DNA from 2 places in the Halomonas sp. AOP13-D3-9 genome. Region 2 is predicted to be linked to the other one. Evidence: predicted binding sites of a transcription regulator. Region 2 holds the regulator's gene; the other holds the start of a gene.
The links. Region 2 encodes sigma-54, which starts transcription at its own class of promoters, with help from an activator protein. Its sites were predicted from a motif close to TGGCACNNNNNTTGCTNT; they were not measured.

Region 1 (8,857 bases), on a different contig from region 2:
CACTGCCATGACATCAAAGCGCTTCAGACCCTCAATACGCACACGCACAAATTGGCCGGGCAGCACAGCCACGTTGGGATTTTCAAAGGTGGCGGACGCTTGTACGGTGCTGGTGCCGCTATCGACCCGCGAACCCAGGAAGTCTAAATGCCCTTCCAGTTCTGAATCGCTGCCGCCACTGACGCCAGGGATGCTCAACCGCGCACGAATATCCGAGGTATCGCCGCCGTCACTCAACTGGCGACGCAGCTCAAAGGCATCCCGCTGGGGCAGCTGGAAACGTACTTCAAGTGGATCCAGCGGGGTGATGGTCGCTAATTCCGTACCGGAGGTAACCAGATTGCCCACGTTAATTTGGCTCAATCCGATCATGCCCGATACGGGGGCAGTCACCTGGGAGTAGCCTAGATCCAGGTTAGCGCTGGAGAGTGCTGCTTCGGCCTGTGCTACGCTCGCCTGGGCGACCCGTTGGTCGGCCAACGCTTGGTCATACTGCTGACGGCTCACCGAGTTTTGGCTTAGCAGTTGCTCAAAACGTTGAGCGTCACGCTGGGCGCGGGAAAGCTCCGCACGGGCGCTCTGTAGATCCGCTTCACGCTGATTGACGGTTGCCTGGTAAAGATCTGGTTCGATGGTGTAAAGACGATCGCCCTGTTCCACTAACTGACCAGGTTCAAAGTGGCGCTCTTCCAGAAACCCATTGACACGGGCAACCAAAGTGACTTCATCATCACTGCGTAGCAGTGATGGATACGACTTATCCAGCGGTATATCTTGACGCGCCATTTCGGCCACTTCGACCTTATGGGGCGGAGCTTCTTGTTGGGCACCCTGTTGGGGTGCCTCGGCTTGTTCTTGACCACAGGCTGAAAGTGCCAACGCAGCTACCAGCGTCACCAGACTCGCTCGGCGTGAGTGAATCATCTTCTTCATACGTTGAATTCCCATATATCTTTTTTAAGGTGACCGATAGCACGCGCACACCTGGAGCACTCCCAACCGACAAGCAATTAAGTGCCGGGCTGGGGCGGCGCACCGATGTTGAGTGCGGGTTCATAGCGGTCATTGCCGCCACTTTCGGGCAAGGTAAAGTTCACCTCATCGCCGGTTAGCCACGCATTGACTTCCTCGATGGCGTCCACATCCAGCCGCCCGGCCTGCTGACGAAGCGAGAGCAGGTTCACCACATAGTCGTAGCGAGCCTCGGCGTAATTCGCGATGGCGTTATACAAATTCTGCTCAGCGTTCAAAACGTCCACGATGTTACGGGTGCCGACCTCGTAGCCAGCGCGGGTGGCTTCCAACGCACTTCGGTTAGAAACGATGGCCTGCTCCCGAGCCTCGACCGTTTCCACATCGTTACTGACTTGGGTATATAGCGAACGTACCTGCTGGATCGACGAGCGACGCTGAGATTCGAAATCATACTGGCTACTCTCCAGCTGATAGGTTCCCTGGCGAATGCTGGCACTGGTACTACCGCCGGTGTAAATCGGTAAATTAGCGCTTATACCTACCTGGCTAGAAGAATCATTGCCGGTGGTATTATCAATATCACTGTCGCCATACTGATAGTTGCCAAAGGCTTGCAGAGTCGGCAATCTTCCCGCGCGGGCAATGTCTACGCCACTACGGGAAACCTCAATGGCCGCCTGTTGGGCCAATACTTGCGGATTAAGCTCAAGGGCTTGCTCTACCCAGTAGTCGCGGCTGCTGGGCTCAGGGAGTGCAATCGGCATGCTGTCACCCAGCGCTTCGATGCTGGCATAGCGCTGCCCGGTCAACTGCTCTAGTGCCTCAAACGCCACCTGTAGATTGCTCTCAGCGGCAATCCGGTCAGCACGCGACTGGTCAAAGGTGGCGCGAGCCTCTTCGACTTCAGTAATCGCAATCAAACCAACCTCAAACTGCTCACCAGCTTGCTCAAGCTGACGGCCAATGGCACGTTCTTGAGCAAGACGCGCCTCTAGGACCTCGTAAGCCCTCAGAATGTCAAAATAGGCGCTGGCCACATCGATTAGCAGCTGTTGTTCAGTCGCTGCGAGCAGGTATACCTGCTGGTCTATCTGACGCTCGGCCTGGGTGACTTGTCGGCGCGTCACCTCATCATAAAGCGCCTGGGTGGCCTCAAGGGTGAGCGATGCGGTGTTGTAGCGATCATCACCGGCGCTGGCGCTCCCCGTCCCAGTACCCACTCCGGCGCGAGAGGATGTCTGGCTCTCATACTGCTCGTTGTTCGCCACGGTGCCTGAAGCGTTAATTTGGGGCAGCAACCCACCTCGAGCAACGTCTCTACCAGCTTCAACACCCAGATACTCCGAGCGTGCCGAGGCAAGCTCAGCGTTATTGTCCAACGCATCACGGGTAATCGTGATGAGATCGGCAGCTTGAGCTGGCAATACAAAAGAAGCGGTCAATACCGCCAACAGTAGGGGTCGTAAAGGGGCATTGACTGCCCAGTGTGCCAGTCGCATGGGATTGCCTCTAGGTATCAGTGTCAGATGGTAAACGCGCTTAGTCTCTCAACTTACTCGTCATTCAGAAAACCAAGTCACTTAGCGCACTCAATCACTCGCAGTACGATGCCATTCAGAAAGATGAGCATTATAGTTACATTCATGTATGTATGCTAGCCTTGAACAATCTAAAAATGTGTGTACAGCTTACTGTCAAGTCGCACCTAGCTTACCTTAGTCCAAAGCATGAAGGGTTGGCGATTAATGCGGCGCTCTTTTACGAAATTCCCGCGTGTCGACGCCCCATTTGGTTAGCCGCGAGGCAAGCGTTGTGGGTTTAATGCCTAACAATTCTGCCGCGCCGCCCGCCCCTGAGACTTTACCCCCCGCCTGCTCCAGAGCAGCAATGGTGCTTTCACGCTGGCGCTGACTAAGCGCATGCTCGGTGAGCAGCGTTGCTTCACTTTGCTCGCTGGCTTGAATCGGATTATCAGAACCTATTGAGCGCGACGACTCCTTTAACAGCAGGTCATCAAACGTCAAGCGCCGATCCTGGGTCACGATGACTTGGCGCTCAATGATGTTCTCCAACTCACGAATATTGCCAGGCCAGGGGTAGCGCTGCAGAATTTCCTGCTGGGCCGGGGGTATGCGCACCCCCGGCTTGTTAAATTTAAGGCAGGCGCGCTGTAAAAAATGCCGCGCCAGTAGCGGTACATCTTCTATTCGCTTGCGCAGCGGTACCGATTCGATTGGAAACACATTAAGGCGGAAATAGAGATCTTCGCGAAAATGGCCCGCGTCAATCATGTCACGCAGTTCGCGGTTAGTAGCGGCAATCACACGAACGTCAACCTCCCGAGTACGGTTGTCGCCCACCCGCTCAAATTGCTGATCCTGCAACACCCGCAGCAGCTTGCTCTGTAGCTCCAGGGGTATTTCACCCACCTCATCCAAAAACAGCGTGCCACCGTGAGCCAGTTCAAAGCGCCCGGTGCGATCTTGCACCGCGCCTGTAAAAGCGCCTTTCACATGGCCAAAAAACTCGCTTTCAAACAAGTCCCGTGGAATAGCCGCACAGTTCACCCGAATCAACGGCCGGTCGCTACGCGTGCTACCGGCATGAATCGCCCGGGCAATTAGCTCTTTACCGGTGCCCGACTCGCCACTAATCAGCACGTTGGCGCTGGTGGGGGCGACCAGTTCAATCTGCTGGATTAACTTTGCCACCGCCGGGCTGTTGCCGACAATATCACGGTGGTTTAGCTCCGCTTTTATCTCTTCTTGAAGGTACTCATTTTCCAATTCCAAACGCTGTTTGAGCGACTCCACTTCAGCAAGAGCATCGCGCAATTGCTGCTCAGCGCGCTTACGTTCGCGAATATCGCGAAACAGCACCACCGCCCCGACCAACCTGCCCATTTCGAAAATCGGCGTGCTGGTGTACTCCACGGGAATCGCCTCGCTATTTTTATGCCAGAACACTTCGTTATCGACGTGATGTACTTGGCCGTCGCTAAACGAGGCATGGATCGGGCACTGCTGTACCGGAAAGTGGCTGCCATCGGCGTGGGTGTGATGGAACATCAGGTGGGCGTCGTGGCCCACCATATCCTCGGTACTCCAGCCTAAAATGCGCTCGGCAGCAGGATTCACAAAGGTGGTTTTACCTTCGGCATCCAGGCCGTAAATGCCCTCCCCCGCTGCGCCAAGAATAAGTTGGTTCTGCTTCTCAATCCGCTCAAACACCTGCTCGACCCGCTGCCAGCCTACCTCACCTTGACGATGCTGGCGGCCTAGCTCCGCTTTCGCCCGACGCTGTTCGGCTTTATTGCGGTCAATCAGCGTCAATAGCAGTTGTCCCGAGTCGTCGATGCGCTGAGCATAAACCTCAACGCGATACGGCTGGCGGAGCATATCTAGCATCACTAAATCATCCGACCAAGCCGTATTTTGAACCAGCGCCTCATCGGTAAAGCTCACCCATAGCGGTAGTGAGGCACTCAAGCGGTGGCTAAACGGGGCCTTGAGAGGGAGCACTTCATGCATATTGAGCATCTCGCAGGCGGCAGGATTAGCAGCCAGTAGCTGATCAGCAAAGGGGTCGACCACGATCATCGCAAGGGGTGAACATCCGCCCATTAGGGCCTCTATATAAGTGCTTTCATGCTCATACATTGGCGCATGCCTCTAGATTTACTCCCCCTTAAACATTCAATTACCACGCCACTTACGAACTTTCGTCAATAAAACAACGAAATATCGTTAATTACATTTTTTCGTAACCCATTAAGCCTTTCAGAAACATTAACGAAAATAAAATTTAAATCATTAAAAACAGATAGATAAAAACACAAAACGTGAGTTGGCACACAAATCGCAATACATGTACGGATAGCGCAATAGCGTCGCACGCTGAATCCCTTTCGCACTAGAACGGCGCAGCCATCGGTTTTATTGCTCCGGTTGAGCAACACTAAAACTCTTGGGCCAGACGTTAATTAACCGAAATGACACAGGAGACATACTTATGTCTTATCTAATGCCCAGTGAATTCGTCACTAAGTTGGTGGATCAGGGTGAATCAAAAGTCTATATGGGCACCCGGGATACGCTTATCCGCGCCTTTATGGCGGGGGCGACTCTGGCGTTGGCGGTTATTTTTGCCATTACCATCGCCACCCAAACAGGCCATTTTCTGATTGGGGCGCTGCTCTTTCCCGTGGGTTTTGTAATGCTCTACCTGATGGGCTACGACCTGCTTACCGGGGTTTTTATGCTAGTGCCTATTGCATGGCTGGACAAAAGGCCTGGGGTCACCCTGCCTCGGATGCTGAAGTGCTGGGCGCTGGTGGGACTCGGTAATCTCGGTGGCGCCCTGTTTATCGCCACCTTTGGCTACCTGAATTTCACCATGGGCGGCACCGAGGAGATAAACGCCGTTGGCCAAACGATGATGGCCGTCGGTGAAAGTCGCACAGTGGGTTACCAGGAGGCGGGATTTGCTGGTTGGATTGTGCTTTTCCTAAGGGGCATGTTCTGTAATTGGATGGTATCCATGGGCGTGGTGGGCGCCGCTATTTCCACAACGGTTTCCGGCAAAATCATGGCCATGTGGATGCCGATTATTGTGTTTTTCTATCTCGGTTTTGAGCACTCCGTGGTCAACATGTTCTTGTTCCCGATTGGCCTCATGCTGGGCGCTGACTTCACCCTGTATCAATACATAATGTGGAACGAAATCCCCACGGTACTGGGCAACTTGGTAGGCGGCCTGACTCTGGTTGGTTTGGTGCTCTATACCACTCACGTGCGCACTCAGCCCAAAAAAGTGCTGTCTTGATTCAATCTGATAAGTCAAAAAGGGCGTCACTCGCTCGCTACTCTAGAGGAGAACCATGATGGATAAGCTCGAAATGCGTCACACCCTGCTCGCCGCTAAAGCGCGCAAAAAAATGAGCTGGGACGATATTGGTAAAGCGGTTGGCATGTCGCCGGTATGGGTCGCCTCCGCCTGTTACGGCATGAACAGCGCCAGCCAAGCGATTGCCGCTAAGCTTTGCGACACGCTAGGCGTGGAAAGCGAGGTCGCCGATGCGCTGGTAGCTTTTCCCACCAAAGCCTGGGATGAAGCGATCCCACAGGATCCGTTTATCTACCGTCTCTATGAGGTCGTCGGTGTGTACGGGGAGACCTTAAAAGATGTGGTCCAGGAGAAGTTTGGCGACGGCATTATGAGCGCCATCGACTTCACCATGGAAGTCGACAAAATCGAAGACCCCAAAGGTGACCGGGTACTATTAACTTTGAATGGTAAGTTTTTGCCCTATAAATCTTGGTAAAACGTAAGTCCTGGCAAGTCAAGCGAAAGACTCGAGCCTCGCCACGCTACGTTCAACCGCCGAACGATAACCGGCACCGAACAGCAGCAAGTGATTCAGCAGCGGATAAAGCTGAAACAGCGCTTCACGCCTCGGCCAGTCGGCCGGGGCGTTGCCGTTCCAGTAGGCGTCAAAAAAAGCCTCGCCCGGCGAGCCAAATAACGTCAGCATTGCTAAATCTACTTCCGGGTAGTGGCGATACACTGCCGGGTCGATAATCGCTGGCCCCTTTGTAGAGCAGAGCACATTCCCCGACCATAGGTCACCATGGAGCAAGCTGGGCGGCGCATCCGGCAGCCAACTCTCCAAATCGTGAGCCAAACGCTCGATACGCCTCCGCAACTCGCCGTCCAATAGCCCACGCTGGTGACTCGCCTCGCACAGGGGTAATAAACGGCGCTCGCGCTGGAAGGCCCGCCCGTCACTAAGCGGTGCATTGGGCTGGGGCGTTTGCCCACAGGCATTATCCTGATGCCAACCGTGGGCATCGCCAATCACGCCGTGCAAGCCGCGCAGCCCTTCGCCAAGCGCTGCTTCGTGTTGCGGCCCACCGGGTACGGTGTCTAACGACTCAATGACCAGCCAGCCGTCTGACAAACCTAATACCTCCGGCACCGCCAACTGCTCACAGGCGCTACCCAGCGCACGTAACCCCTCGGCTTCGCCGCGCAGCCGTGCCGCGTCGTCGTGTTTAATCACCACCTGTCCCTGGCGAGTATCCAGGCGATACACAGCGGCGATATCTCCCCCACTGAGCGACTGCAAGTCGCCGCTGGGAGTTAACTCAATGGACTCCAACAGCTGGTTTAGGGTGGCATCCATGTCACTCTCCCGTTGCTCGAATGTAAGTCGATCGTCTGGCTTATGGCTTAGCCTAACCGTTTATCAATCAGGCTCTCTAACTCAAGCTGGTCATCGTGGAAGCGACGGATGCCTTCCGCCAGCTTATCGTTAGCCATGGCGTCCTGGTTGTGGCCCCAGCGGAAGGCCGATTCACTTAACGGTTCAGTCGGTTTGCCGCGACCTTCGCCAGATTGAATCTGCGCATTGACGCTGCCTTCTGTTGCTTCCAGCTCCTCCAGCAACGCTGGCGAAATCGTCAGCCGTGGGCAGCCCGCCAAGGCCAGTACTTGGCCGGTAGTGCGGAAGCTCGCGCCCATTACCACGGTGTCGTAGCCACCTTGGTTGGCACGCTGGCAAACGCCTTGAACAAACTGAACGCCCGGGTCGTTTTCTGGCGTGTAGTCGTTGCCGGTCGCTTTTTTGTACCAATCGGTCACGCGCCCCACGAAGGGCGAGATCAGAAACACGCCAGCATCAAAGCAGGCCTGGGCCTGGGCTTCGCTGAACAGCAGCGTCAGGTTGCACTGAATACCCTCACGCTCAAGCACCTCGGCGGCACGAATGCCTTCCCAGGTAGAGGCCAGCTTAATCAACACGCGGTCACGGGACACCCCGCGGGCATCATACAGCTCGATTAACTCGTGGGCCTTGGCTATGCTGGCCTGGGTATCAAACGACAGCCGCGCAGCCACTTCGGTGGAAACACGCCCCGGAACAACGGCGGAAATCTCGCTGCCCATGGCCACCGCTAAGCGGTCAACGGCATATTTGACCTGCTCTTCACGGCTGCCGCCGGAGGCTTTTACACTGCTGAGTTCTTCGTCAATCAGCGCTTGGTAACCGGACAGGCTAAACGCCTTCAGCAGCAGCGAGGGATTGGTGGTGGCATCCTGAGGCTGATAACGACGAATAGCGTCAAGATCACCGGTGTCGGCGACGACGAGCGAATGTTGTTTTAACTGCTGCAGCTGACTGGTCATAACATCTCCTTAATATCCGTCTAATACTTAATAATCACTTCACACCGCCATGGCGTTGTTCAAGTGCTGCGCAGTAACGCGCATAAATCGGTTGGTAGGCGGCCACCCGTTCTGGATGGGGGTCGGCCAGTGACTGCGTATCCAGATGGACTAATTTTTCGCACAGCGCTTCCAGGGTGACCCCCTCTGAACGCTGGTCGCACCAGGCCGCCTGTATCGCCGCGCCCAGGGCGGCCGCGTCGGTAATCTCGGGGCAAATTACCTGAGTGTCGGTAATATCCGCGACCATCTGCCGCCATACGGGGCTGTTAGCACCGCCACCGATCAGGCGAATCTGGCTGGCCCCGGCGGTTAAATCACCCAGCAATTCCAACCCATAGCGTAGCCCGAAAGTGGCCCCCTCCACCACCGCCCGGCACATATTAGCCTGGGTGGTATTAAGACTGGTCAGACCCAGGAAGTCCGCTGAGGCATCCGGCAGCATGGGCACCCGTTCGCCGTTGAAAAATGGCAGTACGGTAACGCCCTCAGCGCCGATTGGCGCGTTGGCCACTTTCTCGCTAAAGGCCGCCAAGTCCAAGCCAAACAGCTCGCGCACCCGAGTTGTGGCGGAAGTGACATTCATGGTGCAAATCAGCGGCAGCCAGCCGCCGGTGCTGGAGCAGAAGTTGGCGACCATGGCGCTATCGCACTCCAC
Region 2 (8,857 bases):
CCCTGGGTGATGCACTGGCGGTTGCGTTACTGGAAGCACGCGGCTTTACCGCCGAAGATTTTGCCCTCTCCCACCCCGGCGGCAGTTTAGGCAAGCGCTTACTGCTACGCGTTAGGGACCTCATGCACGACGGTGCGCGTCTGCCCCAGGTCGCGCTGGGCAGCCCGCTGCGCGATGCGTTATTGGAGATTACCCGGCAAGGGCTTGGCTTTACCTGTGTGGTGGATAGCGATGGACGCCTCGCTGGTGTCTACACCGATGGCGATCTGCGCCGCACGCTGGATCAGTTTCACAATCTGCGCGATGTCCTCGTTGACGACGTTATGACCCGGCCAGGCAAACGCATCGGCCCCGACATTCTGGCGGCCGAAGCTGTACGCATTATGGAAGAGAGCCGGATTACCGCGCTCGCGGTGGTGGATGAACAACAGCGCCCTATTGGGGCTCTACATATGCACGACCTGCTCGCTAGCGGCGTTATTTAACCCATCACCGTTCTATGCCGACTGGTTTTAAAAATCACTGATATGGAGGCTCTATGACCCTACCTGCCGCGCTACTTGATCGACTCCGCCGCGTACGCCTATTGGCGCTCGATGTTGACGGTGTCCTCACCGATGGCCGCCTCTACTTTCAAGCCGATGGAATCGAAATCAAAGCCTTCCATACTCAGGATGGCCATGGATTAAAGCTGCTCAAACGCGTGGGCGTGCATGTTGCGCTGATTACCGGCCGCGATTCGCCGATGGTAAGTCAACGTGCTGCTGCCCTGGGTATCGACCATGTCCATCAAGGCTGTGAGGACAAACTGGCGACCCTGCGCGGGCTCTGCCAGCGCCTTGATATCGAGCTGGAGCAGGTGGCCTATTGCGGCGACGACCTACCCGACCTAGCGGCGATTAAGCGCTGCGGCGTCGGCATTACGGTACCTAACGCGCCGGATTATATGCACACCCACGCTGACTGGACCACCGAACGCCTGGGTGGCCACGGCGCCGTGCGTGAAATCTGCGACACGCTGCTTGAATCTCAAGGGCACTGGGGCGCGGTGCTTGACACCTATCTGCATGGTCGACCATAAATGTTGAAGCGACTTAACGTACGCCTTTGGCTCGGCGGACTGGTTATCGCGCTGGGCGCTCTACTGGTATGGCTTGACCCCGGCGGACCTCAAGACATTGCCATCGATCCTGAAGCGCAGGCTCAGGAGCCAGGCCATGTACTCGAAAACGCTGAAATCACCCTGTTTGGTGATAACGGCAAGGTATTGCAGTCGCTAAAAACACCGCGCCTAATTCATACCCCACAGCAAAGTGAAACCTGGACCGAAGAGCCCGAAGCCGTACTCTACGACAGCGAAAACCGTCAGTGGCTGGCCAGCGCCGATGTCGGCACGCTCAATACCGCTACCCAAGCCCTGCTGCTGTCAGGTTCGGCTCGTCTGGTCGCGCCGGATGAAGGCTGGCAGCTAGATACTGAGCTATTGCATTATGATGGCCTAACTCAGCATGCGTGGAGTGCAACACCGGTAATGCTGCAGCAACCGCCCCAGCAAATGAGTGCCTCACGCATGGATGTGTGGCTTAACAATAGCCAGGTTCGGCTAACTGATAATGTGCGCGGCACGCACCCCCCGGCCACGCAACGCTAATAGGAATTGTCATGAAAGCACTTATTTACACCGCCCTGTTTGCGCTCGCGATGCCGCTATCGGCTCTGGCCCAAACCTCACAACAGGCCCCGGTGGAAATCGAAGCCGACCGTTTAGATCTCGACCAACGGGCGGGCACCGCCGTGTATACCGGGAATGTGGATATTCGTCAGGGCGAGATGCGGCTGCGCGGGGAGCGGGTAGAGATCGAACGCAACGCGGCTGGTGAACTCTCGACGGCAACCGCCACCGGTGAGCGCGCCTACCTGCGCCATCAAGCCGAAGGGCAAGATGGCCCGACGGAAGGTTGGGCGCGAAGGATTATTTACCACGTCGCCGAGCGCCGCGTAGAGCTAATCGACCAAGCCGAACTGATCCAACAGGAAGATACCTTTACCGGTGGGCGCCTTGAGTATTTTATTGACCGCGAAGTGATTCAAGCGCGCTCTGACGTTGACGGCAGTGAGCCCCAGCGCATTCGTATGACGATTCAGCCTGAACAATAGGGAGCCAAGCTGTGGCAACTGCTGACACTGCGCCGATCAAAACCCTGTATGCCCACCACCTGGCGAAGAGCTACAAGCGTCGTCGAGTGGTCAAAGACATCAATTTAGAGATCTCCCAAGGCAGTATTGTTGGCCTACTGGGCCCCAACGGCGCAGGGAAAACCACCTCGTTCTATATGATTGTCGGGCTGGTGAAATCCGATGCTGGCAAGGTCGGAATCGATGCGGTGGATTTAACCCGCGCGCCGATGCACGAGCGCGCAGCGGCGGGTATTGGCTACCTCCCCCAAGAGGCGTCTATTTTTCGCAAGCTCTCGGTTGCCGATAACATTATGGCGATACTCGAGACGCGCAAAGAGCTTGACCGCGCAGGACGCGCACAGCGCCTGGAAGCGCTACTCGAAGACTTTCATATCACCCACATTCGCGACAACCTTGGCATGAGCCTTTCGGGCGGTGAGCGCAGGCGTGTAGAAATTGCCCGCTCGCTGGCCACTGACCCTGCCTTTATTCTACTGGATGAGCCCTTTGCCGGCGTCGACCCTATTTCGGTAGGCGAGATCAAAACCATCATCCGTGCGCTGAAGCAGCGTCATATTGGCGTGCTGATCACCGATCACAACGTGCGTGAAACCCTCGATATTTGCGATATCGCCTATATCGTGGGTGATGGGCAAATCATTGCCAGCGGCTCACCCAGTGCCATTCTCGATAATCAGAAGGTCAGAGACGTATATCTGGGCGCTGATTTTCGCCTTTAAACTGATCAACTGTGCCGACAATTATCGCCTGCCCTTAAACCTATTTTTTGGTTCTGTAAATAGCGCTCTGCAACAACTTTACTACCAATGGCATGCTTATTGCACTTGCACCGGGCACTCACTCGCACTAGGGTGGAGCATTCTGATTAACGAGTGGTTCTCAGATGGTCATGAAAGCTTCTCTCCAACTGCGTATCGGCACACAGCTGACCATGACGCCCCAGTTGCAACAGGCGATTGCGCTGTTGCAACTCTCGACGCTGGACCTTCGTCAAGAAATTCAGCAGGCCCTAGATGCCAATCCCATGCTGGAGCAGGAAGATGAATTTGATGAGCAGGCTGTCAGCGAGCCTAAAGAGGAAGAGTGGTCAGAAAGCATCCCCACTGAACTCTCGGTAGATAGCGACTGGTCAGATACCTATCAGGATATGGGTAGCCAGGGCGGCAGCAGCAGCGAAGGCCCCGACTTTGAGCGTCAGGCGGCCGGACAAAGCCTGCATGGGCACCTACTGTGGCAACTCGCCATGACCGACTTTAGCGCTCGCGAACAGCTTGTCGCAGAGAGCCTAATCGACGCGCTCGATGCGAACGGCTACTTAACCCAGCCGCTTAACGATATCCGTGAGGGCCTGCGCGCCCAGGGCGTTGACGGGCTTAGCCAGCGCGAAGTGGAAACCATTCTGCTCAAACTCCAGCAGTTTGAGCCGACCGGCATCTTTGCCCGCGACCTGCGTGAATGCCTGATGCTGCAGCTCGCCGCCCTGCCCGATGATACGCCGCTACTGGTTCCCGCCCGCCGCCTAGTGCGGCAGTTCCTTGAAGCGCTTGGCAAGGATGACATGCGTCTGCTAAAGCGCCGCCTGGGGCTCGATGACCAACAGCTGGCCGATGTCATCCTACTTATTCGCAGCCTCGACCCTCGCCCAGGCAGCGCCTACGGCGACACCGATGACAGCTATGTAACCCCCGACCTGGTCGTCCGCCACGATAACGAAGGCTGGCATTTAGAACTCAACCCAGAGGCCCTGCCACGGCTGCGTATTCAGCCCGACTACGCCAGCTTGATTAAGCGTGCGGACAAAAGCGATGACAACCAGTTTCTCAAAGAGCACCTCCAGGAAGCACGCTGGCTGATTAAGAGCCTCTCGAGCCGTAACGATACGCTGCTGCGCGTGGGGCGCGAAATCATCACCCGCCAGATTGGCTTTTTAGAGCACGGTGAAGAAGCCATGAAGCCGCTGATACTGGCCGATATTGCCGAAGCTGTGGAGATGCACGAATCGACGATTTCACGGGTCACGACGCAAAAATATATCCATACCCCCCGGGGCGTGTTCGAGCTCAAGTACTTTTTCTCAAGTCAGGTAAGCGGTCAAGATGGCGACAGTCACTCCAGCACCGCCATCCGCGCGCGACTCAAGAAATTGATTCAAGAGGAGCCACCCGGCAAGCCGCTCTCAGACAGCCGCTTGGTCACGCTATTAGGCGAAGGGGGGATTCAAGTGGCACGGCGTACGGTGGCTAAATATCGTGAGGCCATGGGCATTCCCTCCTCCAGTGAGCGGCGCCGTTTACGCTAGGTTATGTCGACGTTGCAGCGAATCTCTCGACAAGGGCTTTGCAACGCGGCAAAAAGGGTTACAATCGAAGTACAGTCCGATGGATAAGGAGCACGTCAATGCAAGTAAATATCACTGGTCATCACGTAGAACTGACTGACGCCTTGCGTGACTATGTCAACGAAAAGCTTGAGCGTGTAGAGCGCCATTACGACAATATAACCACGGTGCAAGTCACCTTATCAGTGGAGAAAGAGCGCCAGCAGGCCGCTTGTACGCTGCACGCCGCAGGTGCTGACTTACATGCGGAAGCCCTCGACAGTGATATGTACGCCGCTATCGACGCCCTAGCGGATAAAATCGACCGTCAACTCGTTAAACACAAGGAAAAAGCACAAGCTCGCGCCCAAGGCGCAGGTGTGCGTTAATTCAATGACGTTGGAAACCATACTCCCCCCGGAGCGCGTTCTGTTTGACGTACCCGGGGGCAGCAAAAAAAGGGTGCTGGAGTTTTACAGCACCTTTATCGCGCAAAATATCCCCAGCCTGGACAGCCAAGAAGTGTTTAGCCGTTTAATCGGCCGCGAGCGCTTAGGCAGTACCGGTATTGGTAACGGTGTGGCTATTCCTCATGCGCGTAGCCCCCACTGCAACGCTCCTATCGCTGGTTTTTTAAAACTCTCAGAAGCGATTGATTTTGACGCTATCGACGGTGACCCGGTAGATCTGGTGTTTGTCCTGCTGGTACCCGAAGAGGCAGATGACACGCACCTCTCTCTGCTCGGCCAAGTAGCGACCATCATGAATGATGCGGATACACGCCAGCAGCTGCGTAAAGCAGCCAGTCAGCGAGAGCTACTTGAGCTGATTACCGCCAAAATTCGTGAGCAATCCGCGTAAAGATCTTCAAACCTGTTTTAAGGTTCATTATGGCAGGTAATGTTTTGCTCACCACCCTCAACGCAGCTTGACCAAAGCAAAGAGAGACTCTATGCAACTGGTGATCATTAGCGGCCGCTCCGGGTCAGGCAAATCTATCGCTCTACAGGCGCTGGAAGATCTTGGCTATTATGCCATTGATAACCTCCCCGCTATGCTGCTGGGCTCGTTGGTGGACGAATTACGCGACCAGGGTGACCGTGCTCACTTGGCGGTCAGTATTGATGCCCGTAATTTGCCGGGAGCGCTGGAGCGCCTACCGTCTTTGTTAGAAGAGTTGCGCCAGCGTAAAATCGATTTTCAAGTTATTTACTTGACCACCGATGCCCGTATCCTGCTTGAGCGTTACTCCGCTACCCGGCGACGCCATCCGCTGACTCGGGATAGCGAGATGACCCTGGAAGAGGCGATCAACAAAGAAGAGGAGACGCTGGAGGATATTCGCGATCTCGCCGATCTATTGATCGATACATCACGCTTATCGGTACACGATTTGCGCCGTCGCATTACCGACCAGGTAGCGCACCAGCGCCGCGATAAGCTAACGCTGACCCTTGAGTCGTTTGGTTATAAACGCGGCGTTCCGTTAGACGCTGATTTGGTCTTCGACGTGCGCTGTCTGCCGAATCCTTACTGGGACCCAACGCTACGCCAGTTCACCGGCCGCGACGCTGAGATTGTGGCTTTTTTGAGCGGCTATCCCATTGTTGACGCCATGAGCGACGACATTCTGGCTTGGCTAGAGCGTTGGCTACCCGCTTACCAGAATAGCCAACGCAGCTACATGACTATCGCGATTGGCTGCACCGGTGGCCAACACCGCTCGGTCTATATGGTCGAGAAGCTGGCAGAAAGGCTGGCCACCAGCATGGGCGACGTTCAACTACGCCATCGTGAGCTGGGGCTGCACTACACCTTAAGCGATCAGCCGGCGGCTCCTCTCCTCAGCGCTACTCCAAACAACGAGCGAGAAGAGACTTCTTAAGCGCGCCTATCCATTAATGACACCACTCGGCGAAAAGGAACCAGGGTGCCAGAACGAATACTTACACTCACCAATCAACGCGGGCTACACGCGCGCGCAGCGACAAAACTGGTCAAATGCGGCCAACAATTCTCGGCTAAAATACGTGTTTACAAACAGCAACAGGTTGCCGACGCCGCCAACATTATGTCGCTGCTGATGCTCGCCGCCCCTTGCGGTACCGAGCTAACGATCAGCGCCGAAGGTGATGACGCCGAACAGGCACTTGAAGCGATTCAAGCGCTGTTCGACGCCCGTTTCGAGGAAGATCAGTAGCCGCACTTGGCTATTTGGACTTAGTCACCGGCGACCGTCATGGCATCGATTAACCAGCTACCCGTGTGAACACTGCCACGGGTATCGGTGTCATCGCCGATACCGACTAGCCCAGCAAACATCCGCTCTAGATTACCGGCAATGGTGAACTCTTCGACCGGGTACTGCACCTTACCGTTTTCGACCCAAAAGCCTGCGGCACCGCGAGAGTAGTCGCCAGTCACACCGTTAACACCTTGGCCCATCAGTTCAGTTACCCAAATCCCCCGCCCCATCTCCTGTAGCAGGCTTTCGCGTGATTGCAGCGGCGCCGCTAAACGCACATTACGTGCGCCACCGGCATTGCCCGTGGTCTGCATATCGAGACGACGAGCGCTATAAGAAGAGAGCATATAGCTGGCAATGCTGCCCTGATCGATAAAGCGATTATTGCGCGTTTGCACGCCCTCGCCATCAAACGGCGAGCTCGCCGTGGCACCGACCTCCATGGGACGCTCTTCTAAGCTAAACCAGTCGGGAAACAGCGGCGTGCCGAGTCGGTCGCACAAAAACGAGGCCTGCCGGTAGAGTGCTCCACCGGCCAAACCACTGAGAAGGTGGCCGATTAAGCCACTGGCCAGCGAGGGATCAAACAGTACCGGAAAAGTGCCCGTGGGCGGGCGTTTAGCGCCGAGCCTGCGTAGCGTTCGCGCGGCGGCCTCGCGGCCCACCTCGGCGGGGTCTCGCAGTGCCTTGGGGTCGCGGGCAGAAGTGTAGTCGTAGTCGCGCTGCATACCGGCCGCGTCTTGGGCAATCAGCATGCACGAAAGCGAGTGACTACTGCCCTTTTGGGTACCTAAAAAGCCGTGACTATTGGCGTAAACGCGTACCCCTTCGCCGCTGGAGAGTGACGCGCCATCCGACTGGGAAATGCCGTCAACGTCGCGTCCCGCCTGCTCACAGGCAAGCGCCAGCTCAATCGCCTCATCCGTTGTCAGGGCCCAGGGGTAGTGCACTTTTAGATCGGGCAACTCAGTAGCCATAAGGGAGGCATCGGCCAGCCCAGCGGCCGGGTCTTCGCCGGTATAGCGGGCAATCGCCAGGGCTTTCTCCACAGCGGCCTGAATTGAGGCGCTACTGGCGTCTGTGGATGAAGCACTGCCTTTACGCTGGCCCACGTAGAGCGTGACGGCAATGCCCTGGTCACGGGATAACTCAACCGTTTCTACTTCGCCCAGGCGTACGCTGACACCGATGCCCTGGTCTACGCTTGCGCCCACCTCGGCAGCATCTGCGCCCAAGCGCTTAGCCAGCGCGAGCGCCTCTTCGGCACGCGCGGTCAATAACGACTGCTGCGCGGATGCATTAAATGCCTGTGCCATATGGCCTCCTTTTTCAACCGAATGTCTCTCAAGCGAATGTCTTTCAAGAGCGTGTCTTTCAAGAGAGTCTCTTCGGCGAATCAATGTTGTACTCGCAGCTGGTATAATGCCGCCACGAATCTTGTCTGTGAGTCACACTATGCGTAAGCAACGTCCCGATACTGTCTCAAGTACTGTCTCAAATACTAATGAAGTAGAAGAGCAGGAAGAACGCCCTAGCAAGTCGCAACTCAAACGCGAAATGCATGCCTTACAGGCACTTGGGGAAACCTTGATCGCCATGCGACCGGCGGAACGCGCCCGTTTCCCCCTCTCTGACGATATGCTGCGCGCTATCGAGGAAACCTCGCGCATCCGTTCCCATGAAGGTCGCCGCCGCCATATGCAGTATGTCGGTAAGCTAATCCGTAAAGAGGATCTCACCGCCATTCAAGGCGTATTTGATTCCATCGATCAGGAACAGGAGCAGCGCGACCACGCGTTTCACCGACTGGAAAAATGGCGGGAACGCTTAATTGACGAGGGCGATCCTGCTGTCGACCTGTTTATGGCGGAGCACCCCGATGCCGACCGCCAGACCCTGCGTCAATTGATTCGCAACGCCCAGCGGGAACGCGAGCAGGGCAAACCGCCGACCAGCTCGCGCAAGCTATTCAAACACCTGCGCGAAACGCTGGCTCTTTAAAGGCGGCTCATTAAGACCGCCCTTCAAGACTGAGTACCGCCGACGGTCAGCTCATCCAATTTCAGGGTGGGCTGGCCGACACCCACCGGTACGCC

Region 1: a site for sigma-54 is predicted at 4,823-4,840, ahead of ACT3UM_RS10085 (formate/nitrite transporter family protein). Genes of this name have one in related genera too.

What each region holds. Positions count from the first base shown of each region.
Region 1 covers NZ_JBQSYH010000007.1:224,219-233,075, reverse strand. Annotated here, with positions in the region: gene ACT3UM_RS10100 (efflux RND transporter periplasmic adaptor subunit) at 1-933, opposite strand, end outside; gene ACT3UM_RS10095 (TolC family outer membrane protein) at 1,011-2,474, opposite strand; gene ACT3UM_RS10090 (sigma-54 interaction domain-containing protein) at 2,718-4,598, opposite strand; gene ACT3UM_RS10085 (formate/nitrite transporter family protein) at 4,987-5,799, shown strand; gene cynS (cyanase) at 5,858-6,298, shown strand; gene ACT3UM_RS10075 (fructosamine kinase family protein) at 6,317-7,159, opposite strand; gene tal (transaldolase) at 7,207-8,160, opposite strand; gene xylB (xylulokinase) at 8,195-8,857, opposite strand, start outside.
Region 2 covers NZ_JBQSYH010000005.1:266,542-275,398, reverse strand. Annotated here, with positions in the region: gene ACT3UM_RS07800 (KpsF/GutQ family sugar-phosphate isomerase) at 1-485, shown strand, start outside; gene ACT3UM_RS07795 (KdsC family phosphatase) at 539-1,081, shown strand; gene lptC (LPS export ABC transporter periplasmic protein LptC) at 1,082-1,651, shown strand; gene lptA (lipopolysaccharide transport periplasmic protein LptA) at 1,663-2,157, shown strand; gene lptB (LPS export ABC transporter ATP-binding protein) at 2,169-2,918, shown strand; gene ACT3UM_RS07775 (RNA polymerase factor sigma-54) at 3,083-4,498, shown strand; gene hpf (ribosome hibernation-promoting factor, HPF/YfiA family) at 4,597-4,905, shown strand; gene ACT3UM_RS07765 (PTS sugar transporter subunit IIA) at 4,910-5,377, shown strand; gene rapZ (RNase adapter RapZ) at 5,469-6,401, shown strand; gene ACT3UM_RS07755 (HPr family phosphocarrier protein) at 6,447-6,716, shown strand; gene pmbA (metalloprotease PmbA) at 6,737-8,077, opposite strand; gene yjgA (ribosome biogenesis factor YjgA) at 8,217-8,762, shown strand; gene tldD (metalloprotease TldD) at 8,786-8,857, opposite strand, start outside.